Regions from separate parts of the Gordonia sp. p3-SID1431 genome, predicted to be linked through region 3. Evidence: predicted binding sites of a transcription regulator. Region 3 holds the regulator's gene; each other region holds the start of a gene.
The links. Region 3 encodes HspR, which represses chaperone genes until heat shock. Its sites were predicted from a motif close to ANNTGAGTNNNNNNNACTCANNT; they were not measured.

Region 1 (11,641 bases), on a different contig from region 3:
CATCCGCTCGGAGAAGAACTTGCTGTAGCGGGTCGTTCCGTCGACCTTCAACACACCGTCCTGCACGTCGATGTGTGCGACCGTCGCCCAGAACGAGTTCTTGCCGTTGCCGACATGGATGAGGATCTCGTCGCTGTCCGGCCCGGGCAGACCGTCCTTGCCCGGTCTGCCGTATCGAATCGCCACTCTGGGCCTGCCGAACTTGTCGATCGCGCCGGCTCCGTTGTCGACGGATTGGTAGACGTTGACGAGGAGATCGCCGTTCTCCTTCGGCAGGACCGTGACCTGCTCGACGGCGGGCTTGTTGCCTCGCCCTGGACCGCGGCTGTCCCCGTGGTGCTCGATGAAGGGCCAACTCCGCAAATCGCCGCGATGCGCCTTCTCGCCACTGATGACCACGTACCGATGAGCGACCTCGTCACGGCAGAAGAAGTACACGTCGAGGTCACCCTTGCCGTACTTCGTCACCCGACCGTCGGCCCCGTACTCCGCGCCCCGTCCGTCCCACTCGAGGCCCACGGTGAGAACCCAGTCCGACGACCCTTTGCGCAGGTCGATCGACGCGGTCTTGTCGCGGGAGTCCTTCGTGATGGAGACCTTGACCTTCGAAAGATTGGCCGGCGGTGCTGCCGAAACCTCCTGCGGCGACTCCGGAACCTGCTGCGGCACAGCGTTCACCGGGGCGCCGGTTGTTGAAGCGGTGGTCTCGGGCGGTTGTTCCGGTGCGTCGTCGACGGTGATCCCGAAGTCGGTGGCGAATGCCGCCAGCCCCTGGCTGTAGCCCTGCCCGATCGCGTCGAGCTTCCACTGTCCGTTCCGGCGGTAGAACCCCACCAGCTGCAGGACGGTCTCGGTTCCGGGATCCGGTGGCGTGAACGTCCACGTGCCCGAACCCGAGATGGTCGCCGTCAGCGAGCCGATCTGCTCGAATGTCTTGTGCTGCGCCTCGGTACTCGCCGCGACGACGATCCGTTCGACGTCGGCGGGCACCGACGTCAGGTCGACTGCACACGAACTCGGCCCTCGGAGCCGGACTCCGGAGGAACTCGGGTTGTTGAAGAAGATCAGGTCGTCGTCGGTGCGGACCTTGTCGGCGGCCGTCAGGAGCACGGCGATGAGATCGACGTCGCCGGGCCACGCGCTCGCGATCTCGACGAGGTGCGCGGTCGTACTCAGGGTGGTCTTGGAGCCCTTCGTGAGCTCGTGCACAACTACTCCTCGAGATGGTGGCCGGACAGTCCCGATGGTAAGCGAGGTGCCGCCCCCTGGCGCATCGCCGACCGATCGGGATCCCGGTCTGTCGACTGTCGGAATGACGCTCCGCCACAACGCTTGTCCGGTGCGCGAATCCGAGGACAGCTCAGCGCAGTGAATACCTGATCGGCAGGTGCTTGAGACCGCCGACGAACACTGTTGCGGCCAGTTCTGGCGTCCCGGCCAGTTCGATGGAGTCGAGCCGCGGGATCAGTTCGGCGAAGAAGCTCCGCATCTCCATCCGGGCCAGAGCGGCGCCGAGACAGAAGTGGACGCCGTAGCCGAACGACAGATGCTTGTTGGGGAACCGGCCGATGTCGAAGGTGAACGGGTCGTCGAAGACCTCCTCGTCCCGATTGCCCGACGTGTAGGCGAGATAGACGGATTCGCCCTTGGCGATGGGCACACCTCGCACCGAGGTGTCCTCGGCAGCGGTGCGCATGAACTCCTTGACCGGTGTGGTCCACCGGATCATCTCCTCGACCGCGGTCCCCACGAGTTCGGGCTCGCGTCGAAGTCGTTCGAGTTCACCGGGGTTCTCGATCAGCGCCCGGAGGCCGCCGGAGATGGCGTCCTTGGTGGTGTCGTGCCCGGCGCTGGCCACGATCACGTAGTACGACGCGGTGTCGACGTCGGACAGGGGCTCGCCGTCGATGAGGCCGTTGGCGATGGCGGACGCCAGGTCGTCCGTGGGGTGCGCGCGGCGTGATGCGGTGAGTTCGCTGAAGTAGGCGAAGAAGTCCAGCAGTGTCGCCATCCGCTCCTCGAGCGTTGCTCCGCGCCGGTATTCGACGTCGTCGGCGCCGAACAACTCCTGCGTGAGCTGATGCATCCGCGGGAAGTCCTCCTCGGGGAGGCCCAGCAGCGACAGGATCACATACAGCGGGAAGCCGACCGCGATCTCCTCGACGAAGTCGCACTCGGGTCCGATGTCGCGCATCCTGTCGACGTAGCGCTTCGCGAGCTCGTCGACGCGGGTCTGTAGGTCGCGCAGGGCTTTCGGACGAAACCAGTCGGCGCCGATGGCGCGGACCTTGCGGTGGTGCGGGTCGTCCATGTGGATCAGGGTGCGCAGTCCGGCACCGGACTCCAGCTGAGCACGTGCCACATCGTCGGCGGCGGCGGTGGTCAACACCGGACGCGGTTCGCTCAGCCACAGGTTGTTGTCGCGCTCGATGTCCATGATGTCGGCGTGCTTGGTGATCGCGAAGAACGGCCGGTAGGGGCCGTGGTCGACACGCGGTACCGGATTGTGTGCCCGCAGGTGGGCCATCGCGGCGTTCAGTCGCGGCTCGTCGGCGTAGGCCTTGGCGTCGGCGAAGACGTTGGCGGCGTCGTCGGTCATGCTCGTGTCCACGCTGCTTGTCGGCACCGTTGTCCTTCCGTCGAGGGTCGATCGCTGTCGAGTGTCCGGTATCGGCGGGTTTCAGACCGGCGTATTGGGGAACCCGGTCGCCCATCCGAGATCAGGCAGGCACCGAATGGCCGGCATGAGCACCCCTTCCGAATCAGGCGAGGACGCGGCTGCGACGGCTCGATGCGACGGCGCGACGACGGCCGACGCCACCGGTGACTATCTGCCGATCGCCGACCACGGTGTCATCGGGGACCTGCGTACCGCGGCCGTCGTGGGAGTCGACGGGCGGATCGACTGGTTCTGTTGTCCGCGGTTCGACTCGCCGAGTGTGTTCGGTTCGTTGCTCGACGCCCGCCGCGGCGGTGCCTGGACCGTGGAACCCATCGACGGAGAGGTCACCACGCGGCAGTTCTACCTCCCCGACTCCAACGTGCTCGTCACCCGCTTCCTGAGCGAGGACGGCGTCGCCGAGGTCCAGGACCTCATGCCGATCGCGCGCCCGCACGATCCTGAACATCGCACGCGGATCATCCGTCGGGTCTCCTGCGTGCGCGGCTCCGTGGAGTTCCGCGTGACGGTTGCGCCGCGGTTCGATTACGGGCGCCAGGCGCACACCGTCGTCGTCGAGGACGAACGCCGACTCCGTTTCGAGACCGACGATCTGGTGCTGCATCTCGCGTCGACGATCGATGTCGACACCGTCGACGACCGGGATGCACAGGCCCACTTCACCGTCGAGACCGGTCAGTGCGTGACGTTCGTCCTCGCCCCCGACCCCATCGGGTCGGAAGTGCTCGACCACGACAGTTCTCCCGCGGTCGTCGCCGCGACGGTCGCATTCTGGCAGGACTGGGTCTCGCGCTCCTCCTACACGGGCCGATGGCGGGAGATGGTGCACCGGTCGGCGCTCACGCTCAAACTGCTCACGCACGAACCGTCGGGGGCGGTGGTGTCCGCGGTGACCGCCGCGCTTCCCGAAGAGATCGGCGGCGAACGGAACTGGGATTACCGCTACGTGTGGATCCGCGATGCCGCCTTCACGCTCTACGCGCTACTGCGGCTGGGTTTCACCGACGAGGCGGGCGCCTTCATGGACTGGCTGACCTGCCGGTTCGACGATGGCGCCGATGAAGCGGGGGATCTGGGGCCGCTGCGGTTGATGTACACCGTCGACGGGGATCCGCCGCCGAAGGAGACCGAACTCGACCACTGGGAGGGTTACCGTCAGACCTCGCCGGTATTGGTCGGAAACGCCGCCGCCGACCAGCTCCAGCTGGACATCTACGGCGAGCTCATCGACTCGGTGTACTTGTACAACAAGTACGGACCGGGGATCTCCTATGGGTCCTGGACGCATCTGTGCACGGTGGCCGGATGGCTCGTCGACAACTGGGATCGTCCGGACCAGAGCATCTGGGAGGTGCGGAGCAAGCCGCAGGACTACGTCTACTCGCGAGTGATGTCGTGGGTGGCCCTCGAGCGGATGATCCGGATGAGTCGGCAGCGCGGTCTACCGGGCGACGTCGCCGGTTGGATGAAGGCCCGCGACGACATCTTCCTGCAGATCATGGAGCGGGGCTGGAACGATGACGTGGGGGCCTTCGTCCAGACGCTCGACTCCGATCGGCTCGACGCCGCGCTGTTGCTCATCCCCGCCGTGAAGTTGTTGTCGCCCACCGATGATCGGTTCCTCCGCACGCTCGAGCGGATCGAGGAAGAACTGGTGAGCGACTCCCTGGTGTTCCGGTACGACACCGACGGCGGGCACGACGGGCTCGACGGTGCCGAGGGGACGTTCTCCCTGTGCTCGTTCTGGTATGTCGAAGCACTCACCCGGGTCGGCCGCCTGGCCGACGCCCGGCTGGCGCTGGAGAAGATGTTCACCCACGCCAATCACCTCGGCCTCTATGCCGAGCAGGTCGGACTCACCGGCGAACAACTCGGCAACATGCCGCAGGCGTTCACCCACCTCGCACTCATCAGCGCGGCCATCAATCTCGATAGACGGCTTGGTGATTGAACTGAGCGCCACGGGATCCGGTTGCGCTTTGTGCCGGTAACCGGGACAAACCACAACCGGATCTCATGTCCGCGTTCAGATCCAGCCGGACCCGCCGCACAGGTCGTCGGCGGCCGCGGGGCCGGTCGATCCAGCCGCATACGGTTGCGGCGCCGGCGGATTCGCCAGCACCGGTGCGGCCACCTCCCACACATGCGCGAGGCCGTCGGGTCGGGTGAACAGCGACCGATCGCCGCGCAGCACGTCGACGATGAGTCGGGCATAGGGCGACAGGCCGTCGGCCACCTTGTCGAGCTGTTCGGTCATGTGGGCGACGGAGAGGTCGGTGCCCGAACCGGGTTCCTTGACGGTGACCGCCAGATCGATGGCACCATCGCCGGCCAGATCGAAGGTCAGCACGGTGCCGTCCTCAGGGGTATCGGTCAGCGGACCGTCGGCGGGGGAGCGGAACACGAGGCTGAGTCGCTGGGAGCTGTGGTCGAGCATCTTGCCGGTCCGCAGCAGGAACGGGACGCCGTGCCAGCGGTTGGTGTCGACCCACAGGCGGACTGCCGCGAACGTCTCGGTGGTGGAGTCCGCGGGGATGCCGTCGGTGTCGCGGTACCCCTCGTACTGGCCGAAGACCACCTCGGTGGGGTCCAGCGGCCGGAACGCCGCGATGACCGACTCCCGCGCGTCGAGCAGGTCGTCGGCGCCGAGCGACACCGGGGGTTCCATCGCGACTTCGGCCGCCACCTGGAACAGGTGGGTGACGATCATGTCCAGGAATGCGCCGGTGGCGTCGTAGAAGGCGGCGCGGTCGGCGATGTCGAGGGTCTCCGGGACGTCGATCTGGACTTCTGCCACGTGTTCGCGGTTCCACACCCCCGAGAACAACCCGTTGGCAAAACGGAGGACGTGAAGGTTCTGGGTGCTCTCCTTCCCCAGAAAGTGGTCGATCCGGTAGATCTGCTTCTCGTCCAGGGATTCGTGGACCGCCTTGTCGAGAGTCCGGAAGCCGTCGGGGGACGTACCGAACGGCTTCTCGTAGACGACTCGGGATCCCTTCGCAAGATCGTGCGCGGCAATGGCTTTCGTGTAGTCGACGAAGGTGGTCGGTGGGAGGGCCAGATAGTGGACCAGTTGAGCACCGTCGCCGACGGCGTCACGGGCCGCGTCGATCACCTCTGGCAGACGGCCGGGGTCGTCGACGGTGAACCCGCCGCCGGCGAAGCGGATGGTCTCGGCGAACGCTTCCCATTCGTCCGATGACACCGACCCGTCCGGACCGAACTCCTCGATCGCGTCCTTCACATGTTGCCGGAATTCATCGTCGGTCCGGTCGCCGCGTCCGTTGCCGATCAGCTGCCATCCGTCGGGGAGCAGGTCTCGCCGGTGGAGTTCGTACAGCGACGGCAGGACCATCCGCTTGGCGAGGTCGCCCGTCGACCCGAAGAGGATGAAGATCACCGGCCCGGTGGAGTTGTCTGTGGTCACTCAATCCATATTGCGCGAACAGATGTGCAGAGTGCGGGATGTGTGCTGGATTCCGTTACCGATCGCGCACTGTGGACGTCAGCGGATCCCTGCGCCGCCGGCCAAGTCTAGTCCTGCGGAGGTCCTGGCAGGGGGAGCGCAGATACCACGGCAGGGCGTAACGCGACGGGAACGACGTACCTGTCGCCCTCGAGCGTCAGCCAGCCTTCTTCGATGTACAACTCGAGCCGACGATGGATTGCCTCGACGAGGAACTCGCTGAGTCCGAGTTTGGGGACCCAGGCGTTGATCTCGGCGATACTCAGCGGTGAATCGCCGAGTCCGCTAATGACCACGCCGATCAAGGACGACGAGAAGTCGATGTCGGGGTTGTATTCCCGAGGAAAGCCGGACCGAACCCATGCGGTGAGACCCACCCGCAGCACGTCGATCCGGGGCTCGTCCCGCCACAGATGGGCGGCGCGCCCGGGACGTGCGCTCGAGGTATTGGCTTCGACGATATCGAGGGCCTGGGCAAAGCCCCACAGGTGATGTAACGACGCGACGTCGCTCATGCTCTTGACGTGAGCGGGGAAGTCGATGTCGAGTCGGCGGGCGAGGTCGCGGGCCTCGGCCGGTTTGAGCCACCGACTCTGCGTGGTGGGGCGGTGCGGACCCAGCCAGTCCAACAGCTCGGTGACCCGCCGGACGGGCTGTGTGTCCAGGAGGGCAGCGCGTTCGGTGGCCTCGTCGACTTCCTCGATTGTCGTGGTCCGTAACTCGAGCCCGGAGGCAAGGGCAAACTGCTCGGCGGCATAGGCCGATACGGATTCGGTGCTGAGCCACATGCCGGTCTCGACCAGGTAGCGGCGCAGCGTCTCGATCGCGATGGCGAGCGGTTTGGCGTCCTGCTGCTGGTTCGACTCGATGTGGTTGAGCATCGACACCATGGTGTCGACGTCGTCGGTAGTCCAGGAGAGCGGATCGAAACCGGGGTTCGTCTGCCCGACGGCGTCGAGCACGATGAACGCGTACGCCCCGATGTGGGTGACAGCTTCCTCGTCGCCGGGGAAGACCTCATCGCGGAGCCACGACTTGAATGATTCGGGAGCAACGTGTCGCCTTGCTGTGCCGAAAAGCGGTACCACGTTGGAGTGGTTGCCACTGCCGGAGTCGTGTTTGCGCTTACGTTGGGCGCGGCGCTTCTTCTTGTCGCGTGAAAGCTGTGACATCGGGCTCAAGAATAGGCGCCCGACTTGTGCGTCGTTCAATACTGCGGATCGGTTTGTCGCGTTCCGGAGAGTCTGTGGCGTCGGGTCCCGAGCCTGGACGGCTGTGAGGGCGGGGGATCGCCAACCCCCGACATCCTGGAGCAAGTGGTCTATGTCACAGAAACTTCAGGCTTGAGCGGAATGCACTCAACTATGTTGGCGTTGTAGACCGCGTATGGCTCATACTTGAGCCTGTTGGACTTAAGAGAAAGGTGCACGCGAGTGGACAGCTTCACCCCCACCACCAAGACGCAGCAAGCATTGAGTTCTGCTGTGCAGGCGGCGGCCAGTGCTGGCAACCCCGACGTGCGACCGGCCCACATCCTCGTGGCACTGCTCAATCAGTCCGACGGCATCGCGTCGCCGCTGCTCAAGGCAGTGGGCGTGGACCCGTCGAGCGTTCGTGCGCAGGCCCAGGCTCTGGTCGATCGCATGCCGACGGTGTCCGGCGCCAGCTCGACGCCTCAACTATCCCGCGAATCGATCGCGGCCGTCACCGCAGCTCAGCAGCTGGCCGGTGAGCTCGACGACGAGTACGTCTCGACCGAGCACGTCGTCGTCGGCCTGGCGACCGGTGATTCCGACATCGCCAAACTGCTGCACAACCTCGGTGCGACTCCGCAGGCTCTGCGCGAGGCGTTCGTCGCCGTGCGCGGCAGCGCACGGGTCACCTCCGAGGATCCCGAATCGACCTACCAGGCTCTCGAGAAGTACTCGACCGACCTGACCGCGGCCGCCCGCGAGGGCAAGCTCGACCCGGTCATCGGCCGCGACACCGAGATCCGGCGCGTCGTGCAGGTGCTCAGCCGGCGGACCAAGAACAACCCGGTCCTCATCGGTGAGCCCGGCGTCGGCAAGACCGCCATCGTCGAAGGTCTCGCGCAGCGCATCGTCGCCGGCGACGTGCCGGAGTCGTTGCGCAACAAGACCGTCATCTCCCTCGACATGGGTTCGATGGTCGCCGGTGCGAAGTACCGCGGCGAGTTCGAGGAGCGGCTCAAGGCCGTGCTCGACGAGATCAAGGGGTCGGCCGGACAGGTCATCACCTTCATCGACGAGCTGCACACGATCGTCGGAGCCGGTGCGACAGGCGATTCCGCGATGGACGCCGGCAACATGATCAAGCCGATGCTCGCCCGTGGTGAGCTGCGGCTGGTCGGTGCCACCACCCTCGAGGAGTACCGCAAGTACATCGAGAAGGACGCCGCACTAGAGCGTCGCTTCCAGCAGGTGTACGTCGGCGAGCCGTCGGTCGAAGACGCCATCGGCATCCTCCGCGGCCTGAAGGACCGGTACGAGGTGCACCACGGCGTGCGCATCACCGACTCCGCATTGGTCGCTGCCGCATCGCTTTCCGATCGCTACATCACCTCGCGCTTCCTGCCCGACAAGGCCATCGACCTCGTCGACGAGGCCGCGTCGCGGTTGCGGATGGAGATCGACTCGCGCCCCGTCGAGATCGACGAGGTCGAGCGGATCGTCCGCCGTCTCGAAGTCGAGGAGGTCGCCTTGCAGAAGGAGACCGACGCGGCGTCGAAGGAGCGGCTCGAGAAGCTCCGCGCCGAGCTGGCCGACCAGAAGGAGAAGCTCAACGAGCTCTCCGCCCGGTGGCAGTCGGAGAAGACCGCGATCGACGCGGTCCGAGACCTCAAAGAGGAGCTGGAAAGGCTTCGCGGCGAGGCTGATCGCGCGGAGCGCGACGGTGATCTCGGACGCGCCGCCGAGCTGCGGTACGGTCGCGTCCCCGGACTGGAGAAGGAGCTCGAGGCCGCGATCGAGAAGACCGGCACGGATCCTTCTCAGGACGTGATGCTGCAGGAGGAGGTCGGACCCGACGACGTGGCCCAGGTCGTGTCGGCGTGGACCGGAATCCCGGCCGGACGCATGCTCGAAGGCGAGACCGCCAAGCTGCTGCGCATGGAAGAGGAACTGGGACACCGGGTCATCGGTCAGAAGGATGCGGTGCAGGCGGTGTCCGACGCGGTGCGTCGTGCCCGCGCCGGTGTCGCGGACCCGAACCGGCCGCTCGGCTCGTTCATGTTCCTCGGCCCCACCGGTGTCGGTAAGACCGAGCTGGCCAAGGCGCTCGCCGAGTTCCTGTTCGACGACGAGCGGGCGATGGTCCGCATCGACATGAGCGAGTACGGCGAGAAGCACAGCGTGGCAAGGCTCGTCGGTGCTCCGCCCGGTTACGTCGGGTACGAGGCCGGCGGCCAGCTGACCGAGGCGGTGAGGCGTCGTCCGTACACGGTGGTCCTGTTCGACGAGATCGAGAAGGCTCACCCGGACGTGTTCGACGTGCTGCTGCAGGTACTGGACGAAGGTCGACTGACCGACGGTCAGGGCCGGACGGTGGACTTCCGCAACACCATCCTGATCCTCACCTCGAACCTCGGTGCGGGGGGCGACAAGGATCACGTCATGATGGCGGTGCGGTCGGCGTTCAAGCCGGAGTTCATCAACCGTCTCGACGACGTGGTGATCTTCGACGCCCTGAGCCCGGAGGAACTGGTGTCGATCGTCGACATCCAGCTCGACCAGCTCAAGAAGCGCCTCGCGCAGCGTCGCCTCGACCTCGAGGTGTCGACCAAGGCCAAGGAATGGCTGGGCGCACGCGGATTCGACCCGCTGTACGGTGCTCGCCCGCTGCGCCGCCTGGTGCAGCAGGCCATCGGTGACCAGCTCGCCAAGCAGCTGCTCGCCGGCGACATCCGCGACGGTGACGTCGTGCCGGTCAACGTCAGTGCCGACGGAGAGTCGTTGGTACTCGGCTGAGTTCGTGACTGACAAGTGAATGACAAAGGGACCCATCCTTCGGGATGGGTCCCTTTGTCTGCGCCGGCTACGGATGTGGGAAGCGGTCGAGGTTGTCCTCTACCCACAGGCGCAGTGCGTCCAGCGGCCCGGCGGCGTCCACCCCGAGTTCCGTCAGTTCGTATTCGACGTGCAGCGGGACCGCCGGATAGACGGTGCGGGTGAGCATCCCGGCTGTCTCCAACCGACGCAGAGTCGCCGTGAGGACTTTGGGGCTGATCCCGTCCAGCCGCACGCGGAGCTCTCCGAACCGCATCGGTCGATCGCGGAGGGCGCCGATGACCAGGGCGCTCCACTTGTCGGCGAGAAGGTCGAGCATCCCTCGGCAGGGACACGACGCAGAGTAGGCGTCTCCGCGATGGGACGGTAGTGACATGGCGCTGGCCTCGATGCTTTCTATTGGATACTAGGAGCCCTTGCGGGTAACTGGGGTCGTGGGGATACCTTAGCGCCATGACACGAGAGATGACAGCCCTGGTCGCGGTCGCTGCGAACTCCGTCGAGGACCCGAGCGCGTTCGCCGAGACGACAATGCCGGTGCCGGCCCCCCGTCCGCACGATCTCCTCGTCGAGGTCCGCGCGGTCTCGGTCAACCCGGTGGACACCAAAGTGCGTGCAGGCCTGCGTGACTCCGATCCGCCGCGTGTTCTGGGATTCGACGCGGCGGGGATTGTCGTCGGGATCGGCGACGAGGTGTCGAGGTTTGCCGTCGGGGACGAGGTCTACTACGCCGGTTCGATCGATCGGCCGGGAACGAATGCCGAGTTCCATCTTGTCGATGAGCGGATCGTCGGGCGCAAACCGTCGTCCCTCGACTTCGGCGCGGCTGCCGCACTGCCGTTGACCACGATCACTGCCTGGGAGTCGTTGTTCGAGAAGCTGCGGGTCAATTCCGCGGACTCGGGAACGATCGTCGTGGTGGCGGGTGCCGGGGGCGTCGGCTCGATGGTCATTCAGTTGTCCCGGACCCTGACTGATCTCACCGTGATCGCAACCGCGTCACGGCCTGAGTCGCAGGAATGGGCGCGAGGACTCGGTGCCCACCACGTCGTCGACCCGAGACGCCTGCGCGAGGACGTGCGGGCATACGCTCCGCGCGGTGTGGACTACATCTTCTCGCCCCACTCGGACGGAAATGTCGAGTCCTATGCCGACATCATGGGTGTACACGGTCAGGTCGTCGCCATTGACGAGCCCGAAGGTCTCGATACCCTCCCGCTGAAGCAGAAGAGCCAGAGTTGGCATTGGGAGTTGATGTTCTCCAAGCCGTTGTTCGCACCGGAAGACGACTCACAACACGAGATCCTCGGCCGGGTCGCCGAACTCGTCGACGCCGGCAAGATTCGCAGCACTGTCAACCGTGAACTGGCTGGTTTCACGATCGAGAATCTTCGTACAGCGCACCGAGTCTCCGAATCCGGAGGGGCGATCGGCAAGGTGGTCCTCACGCGCTGACCACCGCGGATGAGC
Region 2 (8,530 bases), on a different contig from region 3:
CAGCGACTCCGCCTGGTTGCGGGTCTCGGCCTCCTCGCGGCGCTTGCGGTCCTCGTCGGCGTGAGCCTCCGCGTCCTTGATCATGCGGTCGATCTCGTCCTTGCTCAGGCCGGAACCGTCCTGGATGCGGATCGAGTTCTCCTTGCCGGTGCCCTTGTCCTTCGCGGTGACGTGCACGATGCCGTTGGCGTCGATGTCGAAGGTCACCTCGATCTGCGGGACACCCTGCGGGGCCGGAGCGATGCCGCCGAGCTCGAAGCTGCCGAGCAGCTTGTTGTGCGAGGCGATCTCGCGCTCACCCTGATAGACCTGGATCTGCACCGACGGCTGGTTGTCCTCAGCGGTCGTGTAGGTCTCCGACCGCTTGGTCGGGATCGTGGTGTTGCGCTCGATCAGCTTGTGCATCACGCCGCCCTTGGTCTCGATACCGAGGGAGAGCGGGGTGACGTCGAGCAGCAGCACGTCCTTGACCTCACCGCGGAGCACACCGGCCTGCAGTGCGGCGCCGACGGCGACGACCTCGTCCGGGTTGACGCCCTTGTTGGGCTCGCGGCCACCGGTCAGTTCCTTCACCAGGTCGGTGACGGCCGGCATACGGGTCGAACCACCGACGAGCACGACGTGGTCGATGTCGCCGACGGAGATGCCCGCATCCTTGATGACGGCCTGGAACGGTGCGCGGGTGCGCTCCAGCAGATCAGAGGTGATCTTCTGGAACTCGCTGCGCGAGAGCTGCTCGTCGAGGAACAGCGGGTTCTTGTCGGCGTCGACGGTGATGTAGGGCAGGTTGATCGAGGTGCTCTGCGAGCTCGAGAGTTCGATCTTCGCCTTCTCGGCGGCCTCACGGAGACGCTGCAGGGCCATCTTGTCCTTGGTCAGATCTATGCCGTTCTGGCTCTTGAACTTCTCGACGAGCCAGTCGACGACGCGCTGATCCCAGTCGTCACCACCGAGGTGGTTGTCGCCGGAGGTCGCGCGGACCTCGACAACGCCGTCGCCGATCTCGAGCAGCGAGACGTCGAAGGTGCCGCCACCGAGGTCGAAGACCAGGATGGTCTGTTCCTTCTCGCCCTTGTCGAGTCCGTAGGCGAGGGCGGCCGCGGTCGGCTCGTTGACGATGCGGAGCACGTTGAGGCCGGCGATCTGACCGGCTTCCTTGGTGGCCTGACGCTGAGCGTCGTTGAAGTAGGCCGGGACGGTGATGACCGCGTCGGTCACGTCCTCACCCAGGTACGACTCGGCGTCGCGCTTGAGCTTCATGAGCGTGCGCGCGCTGATCTCCTGCGGGGTGTACTTCTTGTCGTCGATCTCGACGGTCCAGTCGCCCTCGCCCATGTGGCGCTTGACGGAGCGGATGGTGCGGTCGACGTTGGTGACCGCCTGGTTCTTGGCGGGCTGGCCGACCAGCACCTCGCCGTTACGCGCGAACGCGACCACCGACGGGGTGGTCCGTGCGCCTTCGGCGTTGGCGATGACGGCGGCTTCGCCGCCTTCGAGCACGGCCACCACCGAGTTGGTGGTACCGAGGTCGATTCCAACAGCACGAGACATGTTTGGCTTCCTCCTAGTTTGCGGGTGTGCACCCGAGTCCTTGTCCCGGGGTCTCGCGACCGCGGGGATGTCGTGGCGAAACTCTGCGGGACCGGACTTCAGTGCGTCCGACTCATGTCCTACTGAAAAAGTAGATCCGAGTCAAACCGACTTGAGTCTTCGTCGCTCAGGTTTCTCGAAGTGTGTAACGGGGGTGGCCGACGGATTGTTCCCGGATCGTCGAAGAAAGTTGAGCGGATGTCGCTCAATGTCCGCCGGGCCGAAAACGCGTATGACGTTGCGCCCGGTTTCCGGGCACAACGTCATACGAATCGCGAGGCCGTCGGCGGGGCTCAGCGTCGTCGGGTGAGCACCAGCCGGGCACCCGCATCGAGGAGGAAGCCGAGGATGCCGATCACCACGATCAGGGCGGCCACCTGGTCGTACGCCAGCTGATCGCGGGCGTTGAGAATCTGGTAGCCGAGACCGGAGCGCACGCCGAGCATCTCGGCAGGCACCAGGACCACCCAGGCGATGCCGAGCGCGACACGGATACCGGTCTGCACGTTCCCGCGGATCGCCGGGATCACCACAGACACGAGGACTTCGGTCCGGGTGGCGTGGAACGATCGCGCGACCTCGACGAAGCCGGGGTCGATCGACTTCACGCCGGCGGCCGTGTTGATGACGATCGGCCAGATCGCCGCGATCGCGATCAGGAAGATGACCGGTTCGTCGCCGATGCCGAACACCATCACCGCGACCGGAGCCCACGACAACGGGGAGATCATCCGCAGGAAGGCGACGATGGGATTCGCCGCGCGTTCCGCGGTGAGACTCAGGCCGATCAGCAGGCCCAGCGGGAACCCGAGCACGACGGCGATCAGAAGACCGATCAGCAACCGCCACAGACTCAGTCCGATGTCGGGCAGCAGCACGCCGCGATCGAGGAGTTCCAGCATCGCCGGGAACACCTGCTGCGGAGCGAACTGGCGGGCGAGGGAGTCCGCCGCGGGGACGACGGTGGTCGTCGCCCACCAGATCGCGACGAGCACCGCGATCGCGATCAGCGGCGGGACGATGGCGGAACCGGATCGCCGGCGCGGGTCCGTCGTGGTCTCGTCCTGGGTCAGCAGCGTCATGGCGTCACCTGTTCGGTTCTCGTGAGATCGGCGGGTAGTCCGAGAGCGGCTGCACCGCCGCGCATTCCGATGGCAGTACGGATGAATCGGTCGTCGACGAGGTCGGCATGGACGGTCGCCGGGTCCAGACGGCCGAGGAAGCGGCGATCACCGTCGACGAGGGTGTTGTCCATCTCGGTGACGAGCCGCTCGGTGAAACTCGCGAACGGGAAGGGTTGGAATCCGAGTCGTTGCGGCTGCCAGTCGACGTTGCTCACGGCGAAGTCGGCCGGGTCGTAGGTGAGCGCCTTGGCGATGGCCGGTTTCGGTTGCGGGAGATAACCGCCGGCGAGTTCCGCGGCGGCTCGGGGACGATCGAGATCGATGTGGTGCTGAGCCGCGACCACGGAGTCGGCGAGGGATTGGACCGCGGCGGGTCGTTCGTCGATGGCCGACTGATGGACGAGGAGCGCGCAGCAGGCGTGCTGTCGCCACACGTCGCCGAGAAAGGTGTGGATGCGGCCGATCTTGCGCACCTGGGCCATCGCGTTGAACGGATCGGCGACGACGTAACCGCCGATCGACCCGTTCGCCAGCGCCGGCACCATGTCCGAGGGGCTCATCACGATCAGCTCGACGGTCTTGTCACCCCGGGACGCCCCGGTACGGATGACCGGTCGCAGTCCGTGGGTCCGCAACATCCGCTGCAGGATGATGTTGTGGATCGACCACCATGCCGGGATGGCCACCTGAGAGCCGGCGAGTTGCTCGAGGTCGACGATGTCGGGCGCCACGGTCAGCGCCGATCCGTTGGTGTGATTCCAGCCCAACACCTGCACGGGGCTGTGCATCGCGTACCGCAATGCCACCGCCATCGGCATCAGCAGATGGACGACGTCGACCTTGCGCGTCACGAAGGCCTCCGCGAGCGAGGACCAGATCCGGAACAGCACGGGTTTCGTCGAACTCACGGCCGCGGGGTCGTAGAGTCCGGCGGCGTGTGCGACGAGAAGCGGCGCCGCATCCGTGATGGGGAGGTAGCCGACCCGCAGTGCATCGGACGCACCCGGTGGCGCTGCCGTGGCCGCCCGGCCCAGACCGACGACGCCGCCGATGCCGCCCGCGACGGTGAGGCCACCGACCCCGGCCAGGAGGAGTCGGCGTGAGATGGGCGCGCTCACACCTGCTGCCCCACCTGGTGACCGAAGTGCGTCAGGATCTCCGCGCGCCGGTCGGGATCGTCTCGGCCGAGACCGGATTCGAGCCGCCAATCCCCACCGATGCGACCGGTCTCGGACAGCAGGACGATCCGGTCGGCGAGTTCGAGCGCCTCGTCGACGTCGTGCGTGACGAGGACGACGGTGATCCGGAGTTCGGCGGCCAATTCGGCCAGCCAGCTGCGCAATTCGCCGCGCACCGCCGGATCGAGCGCGCTGAACGGTTCGTCGAGCAAGAGCAACCTCGGCCGGATCGCCGCCGCACGGATGATCGCCACGCGTTGCGCCTGACCGCCCGACAGCTGATCGGGGTAGCGGTCGGCGAGACCGTCGAGCCCGAAGCGGCGCAACAGGCCGAGTGCGTAGTCGTTCTCGAACGACGCTCGGTGCGCGGCGAATCGCCGTCCGAACCGGATGTTCTCTTCCACGGTCAGCCACGGCATCAGCAGCGCGCGCTGGAAGACGACCCCCGTGTGCGGTCGCTCACCGCCGGACTCGTCCCGCCACTCCAGGCTGCCGGCGTCGAGGGTCTCGAGGCCGGCGAGCACACGCAACAGCGTGGTCTTTCCGCTGCCGCTACGCCCGAGGACGGCCACGAACTCCCCGTCGTCGACGGCGAGGTCGATGCCCGACAATACAGCGGTGTCGCGAAAGGCTTTGCGGCCACCAGTTATTCGAACTGCGCGAGTTCCCACCGCAGTTGTCCTTCCGAGGGTGATTGGATGGGGATGAAAGCTGTTTCCCGGAACCGCCGGTTGGTGGCGCTCGCGGTCGCATAACCCGCACCGCCGCGGACGGTCGCCTCGAGCCGGGAGGCCGCGACCGCGGTTCGGGCGGCGTCGAGGCGCAGCCGGATCAGTTGGGCCGGCGACGGTGTCGTCGGATCGGCGGCGAACGTCGCGAGACGTGCACGTATCGACTCGAATTCGGCCGTCCGGTCGTCGAACTCGGGACGGAACACCTCGTTGACCCCCGCCAAGGACTCGACGGCACCGTCGAGTGCGGCACCGATGGCACCGCTGCAGAACGCGGACTGCAGCAGCAGGAACACCGGACGTATACCCCGGACGAACCCGGTGAGGTCGTCGGAGATCACGTTCTCGTCCTCGATCACCACGTCGGTGAGCGCGAGGGACGTCGAGGCGGTGGATCCCAAACCGATGAGGTCAGGCGCGGAACGGATCTCGACGCCGGGCGCGTCCGCGTCGACGACCGCGACGAGGGTCGTGTCACCGGTGCGCACCGGGAGGACGATCAGCGACTCGGCGTAGACGTTCGACGCCCAGCGGATCGGTCCGGTCGCCACGACCCCCGCCCGGCCGCGACGCCCCGTGATGGGTACGTCGCCGAGCCCGGCCACCTGTTTCAGACCGGCCGCCATGGCCGTGACACCGATCCGCTCGCCACCGAGGAGCGACGCGAGGTGCCTCTCCCGCAACGCTTCCGGCGATCGGGCGACGTACTCGATCGTCATCCGCTGCGCCCACAGCGAGAATCCGGCCGACAGACTCACTGCCGACACACGTTCGAGGACGTCGATCATCGACGTCAGCGAACCGTCGACCACTCCCCGGCCCAGGAGGCCGGCCGCACCGGCCGCGGCGATGTCGACCCGGGTGTCGGTGTGCCCGGCGTCGAGGTCGCGGGCGCGGTCGGCCACGGATGCGACGACTTCGCCGAGTTCATCGGTCAGCGTCGGCGCCATACCGGTCAGCCCTGTAGCCGGTGGAGGCGGTCCACCGGGGTCGACACGACCTCACGAGCGTGACGGACGGCCGCCTCGTCCGGGGCGTCGTAGAAGCACAGGCACTTGTCGGTGTCCTCGCGGACGTAGGTCCGCAGGAAGCTGACCTCGGGGACGTCGGCGTACTTCGGCGAGTTCGCCTTCTTGCGGGCCAGGTAGGTCTCCATGTCGATGGCGTCGGGGATGTCCCATTCGACGAGGTAGCCGGCGGTCGGACGCGCCTTCTTCAGCTCGTCGAGGTCGGCACCGACGAGCCGGACCTCGTCCGGGCCGGCCGCGACGAGCCCCCGGAAGTCCTCGACCTCGTCCAATCCGGCTGCCCGGCACCCCTCGAACTCGGCGATCACGAACAGTCGCGCGGCGCCTTCGGTCACCTGCGTCTCGATCAATTCGCCGCCGGCGGTCCGCAGATGTGCGTCGAGTCCTTTGATGAGTTCTTCGATTCTGCCCGCGTCGCTGTCGGCAGGTTCGAGTTCGAAGAGGAAGAGCGCCATGGGTGAGCCTTTCTGCGTCGGTGTGCCCGCTGGTGACCGCACCGACCCTGGCATAGACAGACCGGTCTGTCTATGGCGTCTCGTGGTCTACCCTTGGCGCTGTGAGCAACCCCGCACAGGCGAGCACCAGCCGCGCGACCTCTGCTGCCGGGCCCGGCAGCCCGGCCGATCGACTGCTCGCCACCGCCACCGAACTGTTTGCCGCACAGGGCATACGGTCGGTCGGCATCGACCTGATCCTGCGCGAGTCCGGGGTCGCCAAGGCGAGTCTGTACAACGCGTACGGCTCGAAGGACGGGTTGGTCGTGGCCTACCTCGAGCGTTTGGATCAGGCTGATCAAAACCGGTGGTTCGAGGCGACGAAGGCCGTCTCCGATCCGCGCGAGCGGATCCTGGCCTTCTTCGACCTCGCCATCGCCGGGGCCCCGACCCGCAACTTCCGCGGCTGTCAGTACGCCAACGCCGCGACGGAGTTCCCCGACACCGACCTGCCTCCCATCACTGCGCACCGCGCGTGGCTCCTCGACACCCTCGGCGACAACCTGCGCACCCTCGGCGCCCCGGAGCCCGATGTGACCGCGCGACAGATCCAGGTGGTCTACGACGGTGCGCTCTCGGGGTCGAAGATGGCTCGCTCGACCGCCCCCATCGAGACGGGCCGATTGTTGGTCGAGGCACTCCTCGACCGTCACCCGCTGGTTGAGTAGCGCCAGCCCCGCTGGTTGAGCAGGCGACGAGCGCAGCCGCCGGGCCGAGCAAGCGACGAAGGAGCGCGTCGAGGTCGAGGAGCCGTGTCGAAGCCACCTCGCAACACGCCGCGCTGTTGGTTACCCACTCGTCCCGGTCGCACCCGGCTACCGTCAGTTCATCCCCTCGACGCGGAGGTGGCGATGAACGAGACCACACCGAGCGATCCGCGATGGGTGCCGTGGCGGGTCGCGCCGACGTCGGGCTTCGAGGTCGACGACCCGACCGGGCGTGGCGAGGTCGAGATCGCGCAGATCGACGAGCGACAGTTTCTCGTGCGCAACGCCTTTCGGTTCTCCGATCCCGCGGTCGAGGAGTACCTGGTAACACAACTGGTCGAGCGAGGACAGACGGAAGCCGATGCGCGGGGCGCCGTCGACGCGGCCCGCGCGTTTGTGCCCGGCGACGACAACCCCACCGACCTCGCCTCGATCCCCCGGTTCCTGCGCTGGTTCGAGAACCCTTACGGCAGACACTCACTCGCGGCGCTCATCCACGACGAGCTCATCACGGGCACCGTCAACTCCGGCGCGCTCGGGAGTGACACCCTGTCCGACCGGTTCTTCCGCGAGATGATGCGAGCGTCCGGCGTCCCCTGGCTCAAGCGGTGGATCATGTGGTCGGCCGTGGCACTTCGCACGCGATGGGTCGCCCGCGGATGGCGACGTCTCAGTGTGGTCGGGTGGCTGGTGCTGAGCCTCGTCGGCATCTGCGCGGCGGTCGGTTCGAGCGGGGCGCTGCTGTTCGATTGGTCGTGGCCGACATCATCGCCGGCGGTCTCTCTCCCGCTCTCCCTGCTGATGATCTTCGTCGCCGCGCCGCTGTGGGGGCGCCAGTGGGCGGCGAGTCTCGTTGCGGCCGTGGCCGCCTTGTGGGTCCTGCCCGCCGCGATCGTGGCCTACTTCGCCTATGCGCTGTATCTGTTGTCGGAGAGGATCGCTCGCACCGTCGGGCTCACGTAGCGGCTCGGCCGAGCATTCTTGTCGGTGGTCGGGTCTATCTTGGATGTATCAGTTGGACCGGTCAACCAGGCCGGGCGGCAACGACTTCGGGGGAGTCACTGTGGGGGCATGGACGGATCTGCCGGGCGAGTTCCTCGCCGGGGTCGATCCTGCCCGCCCGGCCGAAGCCGACACCGCCACCCATATGCAGCGTCTGGGGTCGATCCGCGCGGGCGAGTCGTATCTGGCGTGGTGCCGCTACCAGACGATCCTGGTGTTGTGTGATCGGCTGTTGACCACCGTCGGCAACAGTTACGTCTCCGACGGTTTCGGTGACATCGTCGCCCGGGTCTCGCGCGAGGCCGGGATCACCCGCTACCGGGCGGGGATGCTGGTCGACGAGGCACTGTGTCTTCGTGATCGGTTGCCGCGGGTGTTGGAGACGTTGCGCGACGGCATCATCGGGCCGCACCAGATCCGCGAGATCATCGGCCGCACGCACCTGGTGTCCGATGATCACCTTCTCGACCCCGACGACCCCGCCAGCCGCCGGATCATCGAGGTGCTCGACGAATCGATCGCCGACCTGCTGCGCTCCCGGTCCGGGTCGTGGTCGACGTCCGGTTTGCGCGACATGATCGACCGTCTGGTCTTCGGCCACGACGCCGACGCCGTCCGCGAACGGCGCCGCGAAGCGCTCGACAAACGAGGCGTGTGGACCGAGAACCACGGTGAC
Region 3 (11,641 bases):
TCTGGTGGCACCACAACGTGAGTGGTTAGAACACGACTTCTACAAGGACCTGGGCGTTGCTTCTGACGCTTCGGCTGAAGAGATCAAGAAGGCCTACCGCAAGCTCGCGCGCGAGCTGCATCCTGATGCGAATCCGGGTGACAGCGCGGCCGAAGAGCGCTTCAAGCGGGTGTCCGAAGCCCACAGCGTCCTCGGCGATGCCGAGAAGCGCAAGGAATACGACGAGACACGCGCCATGTTCGCCGGCGGACGATTCCGCGGCGGCGGCAACGGCTTCCCGGGTGGCTTCCCCGGCGGCGGAACCACCTACACCACCGGCGGCGGTGGCGACTTCGACCTCGGCGACCTGTTCGGCGGGGCGCAGACCGGGGGCGGCGGTGGCGGTTTCGGCGACATCTTCGACGGCCTGTTCAACCGCGGCGGCGGAACGCAACGTACTTCGACGGCGAGCCGGCCGCGTCGTGGCAAGGACCTCGAGACCGAGACGACGCTCTCGTTCTCCGACGCCGCGCTCGGCACGACCGTCCCCCTGCGGGTGACCAGTCCGTCGCCCTGCACCACCTGCCACGGCTCGGGCGCCAAGCCCGGGACCAGTCCGCGGGTGTGCGCGAACTGCAACGGTTCCGGGTTCGTGAGCCGCAACCAGGGCGCGTTCGGATTCAGCGAGCCCTGCCAGGACTGCCAGGGCACCGGGTCGCGGATCGACGACCCGTGCACCGATTGCGACGGCAGCGGCGTGAAGGTCCGGGCGCGCACCATCAACGTCCGGATCCCCGCCGGCGTCGAGGACGGTCAACGCATCCGGCTCGCCGGGCAGGGCGAGGCCGGTCGTCGTGGCGCCCCGTCGGGTGACCTCTACGTCGTCGTGCACGTGACCCCGCACAAGCAGTTCACCCGCAGCGGCAACGACCTTCGGGTGCAGCTGCCGGTGCGGATCTCCGAACTCGTTCTCGGAGCGACGGTCTCGGTTCCGACCCTGGAGGGTTCGGTCGGGGTGAAGATCCCGCCGAACACCACCGACGGCCGCACGCTGCGCGTGCGCGGTCGTGGGGTGCCCAAGCGCTCCGGCGGGGCGGGCGACCTGCTCGTCACCGTCAAGGTCGCGGTTCCGAACAAGCTCGACGAGGCCGCGGTCGAGGCGATGCGCGCCTACGACCAGGCCGAGCGGGCAAGCGGTTTCGACCCGCGGGCGGACTGGGGGCGATGAGTCATGGCCGGTGCGAGCAACTTCGACGGCGACGGCGCGACCTTCCTGATCTCGGTGGCCGCCGAACTCGCCGGCATGCACGCCCAGACCCTGCGGACCTATGACCGACTGGGCCTGGTCACCCCGCAACGGACGAGTGGCGGTGGTCGCCGCTACTCGTCCCGCGACGTCGAACTCCTGCGCGAGATCCAGCGTCTCTCGCAGGAGGAAGGCGTCAACCTCGCGGGCATCAAACGCATCATCGACCTGAGCAATCAGGTCGAGGCGCTCCAGCACCGCGTGCGCGAGCTGACCGACGAGGTGCAAGCGTCGCGGACCCGCCGCGGCGGCGAACTCGTCCCGGTGCCGCGCACCAACGCCCTGGTCGTCTGGCAGCCGCGACGCAAACGCACCACCGACTGACGTGGTTTCGACGCGAGCCCACGGACGTGCGTAACGTTGAGCGTATGGCTTCTGAACCCGTCACCACCGTCGACTCCGGCCCGCACAAGGTCTCGCGCCGGGTCGTCGTGAACGCCCCGGCCGCCGATGTGTTCGCGCTCGTGTCGAATCCGCATCGGCATCCGGAGCTCGACGGTTCCGGCACGGTCCGCGACACCCCTGTGGACGGGCCCGAGACGCTGACCCGTGGGGCGCGTTTCAGCGTCGGGATGAAGCAGTACGGCGTGCCGTACAAGATCACCTCGACCGTCACCGACTTCGAACCCGGTCGGGTCGTCGAATGGCAGCACCCGATGGGGCACCGCTGGCGGTGGGAACTCGAGTCGACGTCACCGACCACGACCGCGGTCACCGAGACCTTCGACTACTCGACGCTCCGGGTACCGAAGATCATGGAACTCATCGGCTACGACAAGAAGAACGGCAAGGGGATCGAGGGCACCCTGCGGGCCCTCGCGGCCCGGTTCGCCTGAGCCGGACCGTCACCCTTGATGGACTCCTCTTCCCCCGAGTCGTTCCCCGAGCCCGGCACCTCGGATGAACCCGTCGTCGTCCTCGGCATCGTCGCCGCGCCGGGCCAGGCGATCGACCTCGCCCGCAAGCTCATCGAAGCCGACCTCACCGACCACATCCAGACGACCTTCCCTGGCGCGCGCTGGCAGCTGGATCTCCTCGAGGCCGGCGTCGTACAGCCGCCGGCCGGCGACGCCGAGATCGTCGACGCCACAAGAGATCTTCTGCTCGAACACGAGTGGGATCTGGTGCTCTGCCTGACCGACCTGCCGCTACACGTCGGCAAACGTCCGGTCGTCGCGCATGCCAACGCAGTGCACGGCGTCGCGGTCCTCTCGGTGCCGGCGCTCGGCGCCACCGGAGTGCGGCAGCGGGCCCGCGGCATCATCACCGGACTCGTCGGTCAACTCCTCGGTGCCGACGCCGACGACCTCCGCGGTCACCAGAAGTCGCCGGCGCGGTCGGCGCTGCGCCATCGCGTGCGCCAACTCGGGACCGACGTCGACGAGGCGGGCACCGCGTTCACCGCGCGTGTCCTGACCGGGAACCTGCGTCTGCTCACCGGCATGGTGCGCGCCAACCGCCCGTGGCGGCTGGCACTCGGCCTGAGCCGCGCACTCACCGGCGCTATCGCGGCCGGGGTTTTCGCACTGGTGACCGCCGACATCTGGCTGCTCGCAGACACTTTCGGTGGGATTCGGCTCACCGGCGTGGCACTCGGTTCGATCATCGCGATCACCGCGACCCTGATCATCGGCGCCGACCTGTGGGAACGCGGCGGCTCCCGACAGACGCGAGAACAGGTGGTGCTGTTCAACATCGTCACCATGATCACAGTCGTTCTCGGTGTGGGCGCGTTCTACGCGGCGCTGTTCGTCTTGTCCGCGATCGGCGCGCTCTGCCTCGTGGTGCCGCAGGTCATCGGTGCGACGCTCGACCACCCAGTCGGCTTCACCGACTATCTGGAGGTTGCCTGGCTGACGTGCTCCCTCGCGACCGTCGGCGGCGCCCTGGGCGCCGGCCTGGAAACCGACGAGGCGGTGCGCGACGCCGCGTACACCCAGCACGCTGCCGAGTCGATCTGAGCCGGACGCCGGACACAGCCGGATGCCCCGGTCCTCGCGTCAGCCGCTAGGCTTGCGGGTCAGAACGCCACAGCAAGGTCGGCGACGGGAGGTGAACCATGTCCGAGGTACCGGCAAACGGTCCGATGCCAGGGTTCGTGGTCCTGGGTATCTCCGTCGTCGACGACCAGATCAGCTCGGTGGTCCGCGACGCCGACGGCCACGTCCTGGCGAGCAATCTCGTCGACCTTCCGGACGCGTCGGCGGCCGGTGCCGAGGCCGCGATCCTCGAACTCGTCGATTCCGTCCCTGTGGAGGTCGACCGCATCGGGATCTCGGCGTCCCGCGCAGACGTCCGCGATCACCTGGCTCGGGCCTTCGCGCCGGGCGCCGGCACCGGGCCGTCGTGGACGGAGAAGGTCGTCGTCACCGGCTATGCCGCCGCACTCGCCGAGATCGCATGCACGCATGCGGCGCGCGGTGGGGTGGTGGCCGTCGTCGACCTGGATCGCGATGCCGCGCCGGCCGCCGGCACGACCCTCGCCACCGTCGACACGTCTTCCGGCGCCGTCCTCGGCACGACCGACTTCGCGCCGGGCGAGATCGCCTCGGTCACCGACCCCGACGCGGCGACCCGGCTCGCGACGGCGGTCACCCGCCTGCCGCGCGGGCGTGACATCACGTCGGTCATCGTGGTCGGCCCCGGCGCGCAACTCCCCGGCATCGCGCCGGCCTTCGAGTACGCGGCGCAACGCCCGGTCACCGTCGCGGACAACCCGGCGCTGGCCTCGGCCCTCGGTGCGGCCGACGCCGCGGTGGTAGCCGCGGCAGCACCCCCCGTCGCTCCGCGGACGTCGACGGGACGTCGCTGGTGGTTCGTCGGCGCCGCCATCGGCGCGGCCGTGTTCCTGGCCGCCGTCGGGATGACGCTGATCCTCACCGCCGAGTCGACGGTCGCCGAACCCGCGCCCGTCACCGTGACCGAGACACCGGCAGCGGTCACCTCGACCCAGGAGGCGACGGTCACCGAGACCGAGACTGAGACCTCCGTCCGCACGACGACGGTCACCAGCACCCCGCGTCCGGTCACTCGAACGGAGACGGTGACCGAGTCGGCTCCCGAGACGTACACCGTGACCGAGACCGAAACGGTCACGGCTCCGGCCGGCGGCGAGCCGAGCCTCGAAGTCCCCTGAGCCGCAACCGGTTCGGGGAAGTCAACTCTTGTGCCGGCTCAGAACACCGGGTCGTGCTGGATGCGGCTGGCCCGGACGCCCGCGATGATCAGCGTGCGTCGGGTGTTCTCGATCATCTGCGGTGATCCCGCGATGAGCACCTGACGGTCCTGCCAGTCACCGGACCGGGCCACGACGTCGGCGAGGGTGCCGATCTCGTGGTCGATGCCGAGCTCGGCGGGTGTCGCCACCGCGTTGATCCACCACGGATCGCTCTCCTCCTGGGACACGGCGGTGACCCGCAGCCAGGGATTGGTCGACGCGATGCGGCGCAGGACGGTCAGGTCGTAGAGCTCGCCCGGGTAGCGCATGCCGTAGAAGATGTGCGTCTCCGGCGAATCCGCGCGCATGGACATCTCGATCAACAACGCCCGCAGCGGTGCGAGCCCGGTCCCGCCCGCCACCATGAGGACCTTGCTGTCGCGGTCGACGTGAAGCGTCCCGTGCCCCTGGGCGAGGGTCCACACATCGCCGATGCTGGTCTCGCTCACGATCGCGGTGCTGACCGTTCCACGGGGGATCGCACGCACGTGGAACTCCAGTTCACCGGCCGGGTTGGGCGGGATCGCGGGGGAGAGATTGCGCCACTGCTTGGGCCATTGCGGGGTGTGCACCTCGAGGTACTGGCCCGTGTTGAACGTGAGCGGCGAGTGGGCGAGGAGTCGGACGACCGCGAGGTCCCGGGTGATCCGGTACTTCTCGACGACCTCGGCGGTCCAGCGCGCGGGATGGGTCGCGCTCTCGGCCGCGCCCCTCATGACCCCGGTGACCAGCATCATCGCCTGCGAGACGGTCTGTTCGGTCTCGGCGTCCCAGTAACCGGCCATGAGGCTGCCGAACTCGCCCATCAGGGCGGCGTACATCACGTGGTAATGCTCGGGCTCGACCCCGAACTTGCGATGGTCGCGTCCGAGCTGCGCGAGGAACTCCACGAGTTCGGCGTGACCCGACTCGGCCGGGATCGCTTCCAGCACATGGTCGATGACCCGATGGAAGGCCACTCGCTGGGCCGCCATCGATACCCCGAACAGGTCACGCAGGTCGGGATCGATTGCGAACATCCGGGTGTAGACGTTGGTGACGAACCGGTCGGGCTGTCGATTGACAGCCGTCCGCAGCTGATGCAGCGCGTGGCGCGTATGTGTCGCCATCTCGAAAAGATCACACCTCCGTCGCGGCTCGTCTCCCCGCCCGGTTCAAGATAGTCCTCAACACGGCACAATTCATGATCCGGCATCCCATGTCGGACAGTGATGAGGTATGGCAAGGTACGGGGATGACGTCCCTCGAAGGGGTCCTCACGGGCATCGTTGATGCCCATGTGCAGCACTGGAACCCGCGGCGTACCCCGTGGGCGGCCACGCGGGCGTCGCGGCTGTACGGGTTCGTCCCCACCTTGGGCGACCGGGTGTTTCCGCTCGTGGTCTCGCGCGCCGACCGCGAGTACATCCTGACCCCGCGCACCGTGGCCCGGGCCTACGAGCCGCGCCAGTACGCCACCGATGCGGCGCTGGTGCCGACCGTGGTGGGGGTACCGATCGACACGGTGGTGCACGTCGAGTCGCATTGGCGCCGCGAGGTCGCCGACGCCGCGGAGCCCCCGGTGGACAGCACCGCCGTCGAGGAGACCCGATATCTCGAGAGCCTGCCGTTCGGCCAGGCCGGTACCCCCCGCCTCGGCGCCGTCATCTCGCACGGCGATCCGCGGACCCGCACGTTCGCGACCATGCTCGACGAACAGTTCGCGGCCTCCCCGCGGTTCCGCGGCATCCGCATCGTCGCGTCCCGACATCCTGATCCGCGAGTCCGCGACGGCGGGGACACCGACAACCTGCTGTCCTCGACGGCGTTCCTCGAGGGGTTCGCCGAACTCGCGAGCCGCGATCTGGTCTTCGAGGCGTCGGTGTACTCCCATCAGCTGTACGACGTCATCCTGCTGGCCCGGGAGTACCCGGACACGACGATCGTCCTCGACCACTTCGGCATCCCGGCGGGGGTCTTCGGTCCCGTCGGTGTCCGCACCGGCGCGACAGCCGCTGCGCGCGCGGACATCTGGCGATTGTGGCGAGAACGGATGACGACCCTCGCGAACCACCGCAACGTCGTCGTCAAGCTGTCGGGTCTGGCGATGCCGATACTGGGTTACGGTCACGAACGGTGGGGCAACATCGGCGGTCAGGCCACGCTCGCCGAGATGATCGGTCCCTTCGTCGAGCACATCGTCACCCATTTCGGGTCGGACCGCATCATGTTCGGGTCCAACTATCCGATCGACCGGCCCAACGCCGCGGTCGACGTGCTGGTCGGCGCGCTCGTCGACTGTGTGTCCCAGTGGGGTTCGGAGGCTCTGCGGAAGATCTTCCGCGACACCGCTGTTCGTGTCTATACGATCGATGACGCGGCGGGTTGACCGCTCACCGGCCGCGGGGCCACCAGGTCGAGCGTTGCGGCGACTCCGGCACGGGCACGTCCCGCATGAGCCGGGTCAGGATCTCGACGAGGGCGGTGCACGAGGGATACCGGTCCTCCGGTGACTTCGCCAGCGCCTTGGCGAAGATCGAGTTCATCGCCGACGGCAGCCAGGGGCGGCGTCGGGTGAGTTTCGGCGGGTCGTCGTTGAGGTGGGCATAGGTGATCGCGAAAGCGGTGTTCCGCGGATACGGCGGTGTGCCCGTGATGAGTTCGACGAGCGTGCACGCGAATGCGTAGAAATCGGTTGCGGGGGTGAGCTTCTGGGCCTGCAGTAGTTCGGGCGAGGCGTAGCCGATGGAACCCTGCACACGACCGTTGCGCGCGAGTGGACGGGTGTCGTCGAGGAACTGGGCGATCCCGAAGTCCGAGAGGTAGGCGTCGAGGGGTGTACCCACAGATCGCGGGGTGCGGGAGAGGAGGATGTTCGCGGGTTTGACGTCGCGATGCAGTATGTCCTGCGAATGCGCATGATCCAGCGCATCGGCGATCTGCATCGCCACCCGCAGGATGGTGTCCATGTCCGGCTCGTCGCCGCGCTCGGGGACGAGTGCGGTCGCCGCGGGGCCGCCGATGTACTGCATGGTCAGCCACATCGACGGCAGGTGCCGCGGCCCGAGCGACCCGCGCGGCGAGGCGATCTCGCCGTGCTCGATCATGCGCACGATGTGCGGATGGTCGAGCAGCGACGCGATCCCGAATTCCCGCTCGAAGCGCTCCCGGACCCGCGCGTGGTCGGACGCGTTCGGGTGCAGTACCTTCAGGGCCAGCGGCCCATCGCACGATGGGTCCCCGTCGTCGCCGGTGCGATGGACCCGGAACACATCGGCGCTCGCCCCGCCACCGAGGAAGTCGTCGATGGTGAAGCCGGCCACGCTCTCGCCAACCTCGAACACCCTGCCAGGGTAGTGGCGTTCGCGGGCCGACGGCGGTAACCGCGGGGTCAGCGAGCTGGTGTCAGCCGGAAGATCGGGAACCGGCGGCCCTGCGCGGTCTCGGTGTACTTCAGGAACTGCTCGGATGCCGAGATGAACTTCTGCCACGCGGGTTCCCAGTCGTCACCCTCGACTTCGGTCACCGCGGTGTCGAGCCGTTCGACGCCGTTCTCCGCCGGCGCCTCCACGGCGACCGATTCGGGATGTGCCCGCAGGTTGTGCACCCACGCCGGGGCCTTCGGCGAACCGGCGTACGAGCCGATCACCAGCCAGCTGTCGGCGTCGGGCAGGGCGAACAGGGGACTGATCCGCGGCTCGCCGGACTTGGCGCCCAGCGTGTGCAGGAGCACCAGGTTCTTGCCGAAGCCGGCGGTGTCCACATGCCCGTTGTTGGAGCGGAACTCGTTGATGACGGTCGCGTTGAAATCGTTCACGTCGCTCATTGTCGCGGTGCCCGGCGTTTCCGGCCATGTATCAATCTGAAACCGTGGTCGTTCGGTCTGCGAATACTCTGAACAGATGAGTGCCGACCCGAGTTCGCTGGCCGCTTCCCTTCCCGACGGCATGGTGGTCACCGACGCCGACATCCTCGCCGGCTACCGGCAGGACCGTGCCGCCGATCCGACGGCCGGCACCCCGCTCGCGCTGGTTCGGCCGACCACCACCGCCGAAGTGCAGGACACCGTTCGCTGGTGTGCCGCCAACGGTGTCCCGGTCATCACGCGGGGTGCGGGTACCAGTCTGTCGGGCGGGTCGACGGCGGTCGACGGCGCGATCATGCTGTCCACCGAGAAGATGCGGGACATCGACGTCGACCCGGCGACGCGCACCGCCGTCGTCCAACCCGGACTGTTCAACTCGGAGGTGAAGGCCGCGGCCGCCGCGTCGGGGCTGTGGTATCCGCCGGACCCGTCGTCGTTCGAGATCTGCTCGATCGGCGGGAATGTCGCCACCAACGCGGGCGGACTGTGCTGCGTCAAGTACGGCGTCACCACGGACTACGTCCTGGGCCTGGAGGTGGTGCTGGCCGACGGCCGGGCGGTACGCGTCGGCGGCAAGCAGCTCAAAGACTCCGCGGGCCTGCCGCTGACCAAGCTGTTCGTGGGCAGCGAGGGGCTGCTCGGGATCATCACCGAGGTCACCCTGCGGCTGTTGCCACCGCAAGGCCCCGCGAGCACCGTCGTCGGTGTGTTCGGTTCGGTGCACGACGCCAGCCGAGCGGTGCTGGCGGTGACCGGGGACATGCGTCCCGCGATGCTCGAGTTCATGGACTCGGTGGCCATCAACGCCGTCGAGGACCTGTTGCGGATGGGCCTCGACCGAGAGGCCGGGGCGCTGCTCGTCGCCCAGTCCGACGCCCCGGGTGCGGCCGGCGCGGCCGAGGTCGAGTTCATCCGGAAGGCGTTCGAGTCCAATGGCGCCGGCGAGGTCTTCGCGACCGACGACCCCGTCGAGGGCGAGGCGTTCACCGCGGCCCGCCGCGCGGCGATCCCGGCGGTGGAGAAGCTGGGATCGCTGTTGCTCGAGGATGTCGGCGTACCGCTGCCCTCGCTGCCCGACCTCATCGACGGTGTCGCCGAGATCGCGGCCGACAACCGGGTGATGATCTCGGTGATCGCCCACGCCGGCGACGGCAACACGCACCCGCTGATCGTCTTCGACCCCGCCGATGTGGACGAGGCGGAGCGCGCGCAGGTCGCCTTCGGTCAGATCATGGACCTCGCGATCGAGTTGGGCGGCACCATCACCGGCGAGCACGGGGTGGGGCGACTGAAGAAGGGCTGGCTGCCCGACCAGGTGGGGCCCGACGTCATGGAACTGACGGCTCGGATCAAGCAGGCTCTCGACCCCGACGGTCTGCTGAACCCGGGCGTGCTGTTGTAGGTGGGCGTCCTTCGGTGGGCCGGGGGGTGGCGGTGCGCCCCGCCACCACATAGGTGTCGCGGCCTGCGGCCTTGGCGTCGAAGAGCGCGTGGTCGGCGACGTCGAACTCGTGCCGGATGAAGGCGTCGGCGTCGTCGACGGACATGTGGCCGCCTGGTGTGGCACCCACGGCGATCCCCAGGCTCATCGTCGCGGTCGCACCACCGGGGATCGTGATGCGCCGCGCACGGATGCGTTCGGCGAGCGCGCGCACCGAGGTCTCGTCGGCGAGCGTCGCGATCGCGAACTCGTCACCGCCGAGTCGCGCGACGAGGGACTTCTCGTCCGTGGCCCCTTGCAGAATCGCCGCGACCCGCTCCAGGACGTCATCACCCATCGCGTGACCGTGTTCGTCGTTGATGGCCTTGAACCGGTCGACATCCGCGGTGACCAATGCGAACGGGTGGCCGGGGCTGCGACGGAGCATTGTCGTCGTCGCGTAGATGAAGCCGCGACGATTCAGCAATCCGGTGAGCGGATCGGTATTCGCCATGATGAGCTGATGTTTCAGCGATCGCTGGAAATCAGATGTGTAACTGCGATGAAGGGCCGTTGTGCCATTGGTGACGACCAACAATGCGAGTGTGGTGAACAGGACGTTCAACACCGGAGTGCCGTCTGCCCAGGACATGAGGCCCATCGCGCAGACCGCGATGCTCGAGTAGATCATGTGGGCGTACGCGACCGGGGACCGGACGAAATGCGCCACATATGACCCGATGACGGCGAAGATCACGGCGCAGAACTGGGCCAGGATGATGTCGGAGATGGCGAGTATCGCGACGGTCAGCACAGCGTCGGCCCATAGGACGAACAGGGTGTTGAACCCCCTGATCGACGACTGTTTGGTCCACCAGATCACGCCGAGGTGGACCCGGCTGACCACGAAAGCCATCGGGATCGTGGTGGCGGCGACGATGCCGAGGGCGATCGAGCGCGGGACGGATCCCTGTGTGCCACTCGGCGTGAAGAGCGCGATCGTGCCGAGCGCTCCGCAGACCGCGACCAGTACGGCGATGGTGACGCGGACATGCCATTCGCGCATCCGGACCTGTTTGAGGACGTGATCGGCGTTGTCGTAGAAAAGGTGGGGGTGTCCGGATATCTCACCGGTGGCCGGCCCGTGGTGAAGAGCCCGGAAACGTGCGGCGGGCCGTTCCTCGTGGTCTCCGCGTTGTCGGTGCTCGATGGCCACGTCCTCTTTCACTCGTGATGCGCGTGACGCGCATGCATGTCGCGACGAAGAATCGTCGAACACACGTTACGGAGTTTAGAGGACGATTAAAGATCGTTTCTTTCTCGAAATCGGCGATATGACCCAACGGAGCGAAAGATGTAAGAATCGGCAGAATCGCCGTCGATCTGATGCGCGCTGAGACGGCCGTGCCGATCGGGCCCGATCAGCCGCCTCCTGCTGGGGTCCTCCCGTCCCCTCCGCGGGAGGGACCCCAGCAGGTAGTCCGAATGCGATTTGGCCGGCGCGAACCTGGCCTCGCGGAATTCAGCATATTGGCTCGATGGTCAACCTACAATCACATCAATCGGGATAACTGACAGGAGATGGTTGATGAATGGTCCCGGGGAGCCCGGACTACGTGATATCGACCTCCGACGACTGCGGATGTTCGTCGTGGTGATGGAGGCGCCCAGCCTTCGTGTCGCCGCGGATGACCTGTTCATCAGCCAGCAAGCGCTCTCCTCGGCGATCCGCGAACTCGAGCGACACCTCGGTGTGGAGCTCTTCTCGCGGTCGCGCCGAAGCCTCACGCCGACGCCTGCCGGTGAGGCGCTCTACCGTGGTGCAGTGCCGTTGCTGGCCGGTGGCGAACAGCTCGCGACGCAGGTACGACGGGT

Region 1: the regulator HspR is predicted to act here: its motif matches at 7,488-7,510, upstream of clpB (ATP-dependent chaperone ClpB).
Region 2: the regulator HspR is predicted to act here: its motif matches at 1,647-1,669, upstream of dnaK (molecular chaperone DnaK).

The regions. Positions count from the first base shown of each region.
Region 1 is NZ_JAMBDT010000074.1:7,159-18,799, forward strand. Features, by position in the region: gene M4D77_RS17110 (TerD family protein) at 1-1,209, opposite strand, end outside; gene M4D77_RS17115 (cytochrome P450) at 1,361-2,599, opposite strand; gene M4D77_RS17120 (glycoside hydrolase family 15 protein) at 2,736-4,631, shown strand; gene M4D77_RS17125 (glucose-6-phosphate dehydrogenase (NADP(+))) at 4,707-6,107, opposite strand; gene M4D77_RS17130 (hypothetical protein) at 6,215-7,318, opposite strand; gene clpB (ATP-dependent chaperone ClpB) at 7,580-10,132, shown strand; gene M4D77_RS17140 (helix-turn-helix domain-containing protein) at 10,200-10,490, opposite strand; gene M4D77_RS17145 (zinc-binding alcohol dehydrogenase family protein) at 10,625-11,626, shown strand.
Region 2 is NZ_JAMBDT010000145.1:93-8,622, reverse strand. Features, by position in the region: gene dnaK (molecular chaperone DnaK) at 1-1,551, opposite strand, end outside; gene M4D77_RS22470 (ABC transporter permease) at 1,884-2,672, opposite strand; gene M4D77_RS22465 (ABC transporter substrate-binding protein) at 2,669-3,832, opposite strand; gene M4D77_RS22460 (ABC transporter ATP-binding protein) at 3,829-4,563, opposite strand; gene M4D77_RS22455 (acyl-CoA dehydrogenase family protein) at 4,539-5,573, opposite strand; gene M4D77_RS22450 (DUF4242 domain-containing protein) at 5,579-6,106, opposite strand; gene M4D77_RS22445 (TetR/AcrR family transcriptional regulator) at 6,208-6,813, shown strand; gene M4D77_RS22440 (DUF1353 domain-containing protein) at 6,997-7,815, shown strand; partial or broken gene M4D77_RS22435 (13E12 repeat family protein) at 7,916-8,530, shown strand, end outside.
Region 3 is NZ_JAMBDT010000071.1:168-11,808, forward strand. Features, by position in the region: partial or broken gene M4D77_RS16680 (hypothetical protein) at 1-21, shown strand, start outside; gene dnaJ (molecular chaperone DnaJ) at 5-1,207, shown strand; gene M4D77_RS16690 (heat shock protein transcriptional repressor HspR) at 1,211-1,609, shown strand; gene M4D77_RS16695 (SRPBCC family protein) at 1,654-2,121, shown strand; gene M4D77_RS16700 (hypothetical protein) at 2,140-3,246, shown strand; gene M4D77_RS16705 (hypothetical protein) at 3,345-4,421, shown strand; partial or broken gene M4D77_RS16710 (FAD-binding oxidoreductase) at 4,460-5,623, opposite strand; gene M4D77_RS16715 (amidohydrolase) at 5,737-6,870, shown strand; gene M4D77_RS16720 (serine/threonine-protein kinase) at 6,875-7,825, opposite strand; gene M4D77_RS16725 (nitroreductase/quinone reductase family protein) at 7,873-8,298, opposite strand; gene M4D77_RS16730 (FAD-binding oxidoreductase) at 8,384-9,748, shown strand; gene M4D77_RS16735 (diguanylate cyclase) at 9,696-10,982, opposite strand; gene M4D77_RS16740 (LysR family transcriptional regulator) at 11,355-11,641, shown strand, end outside.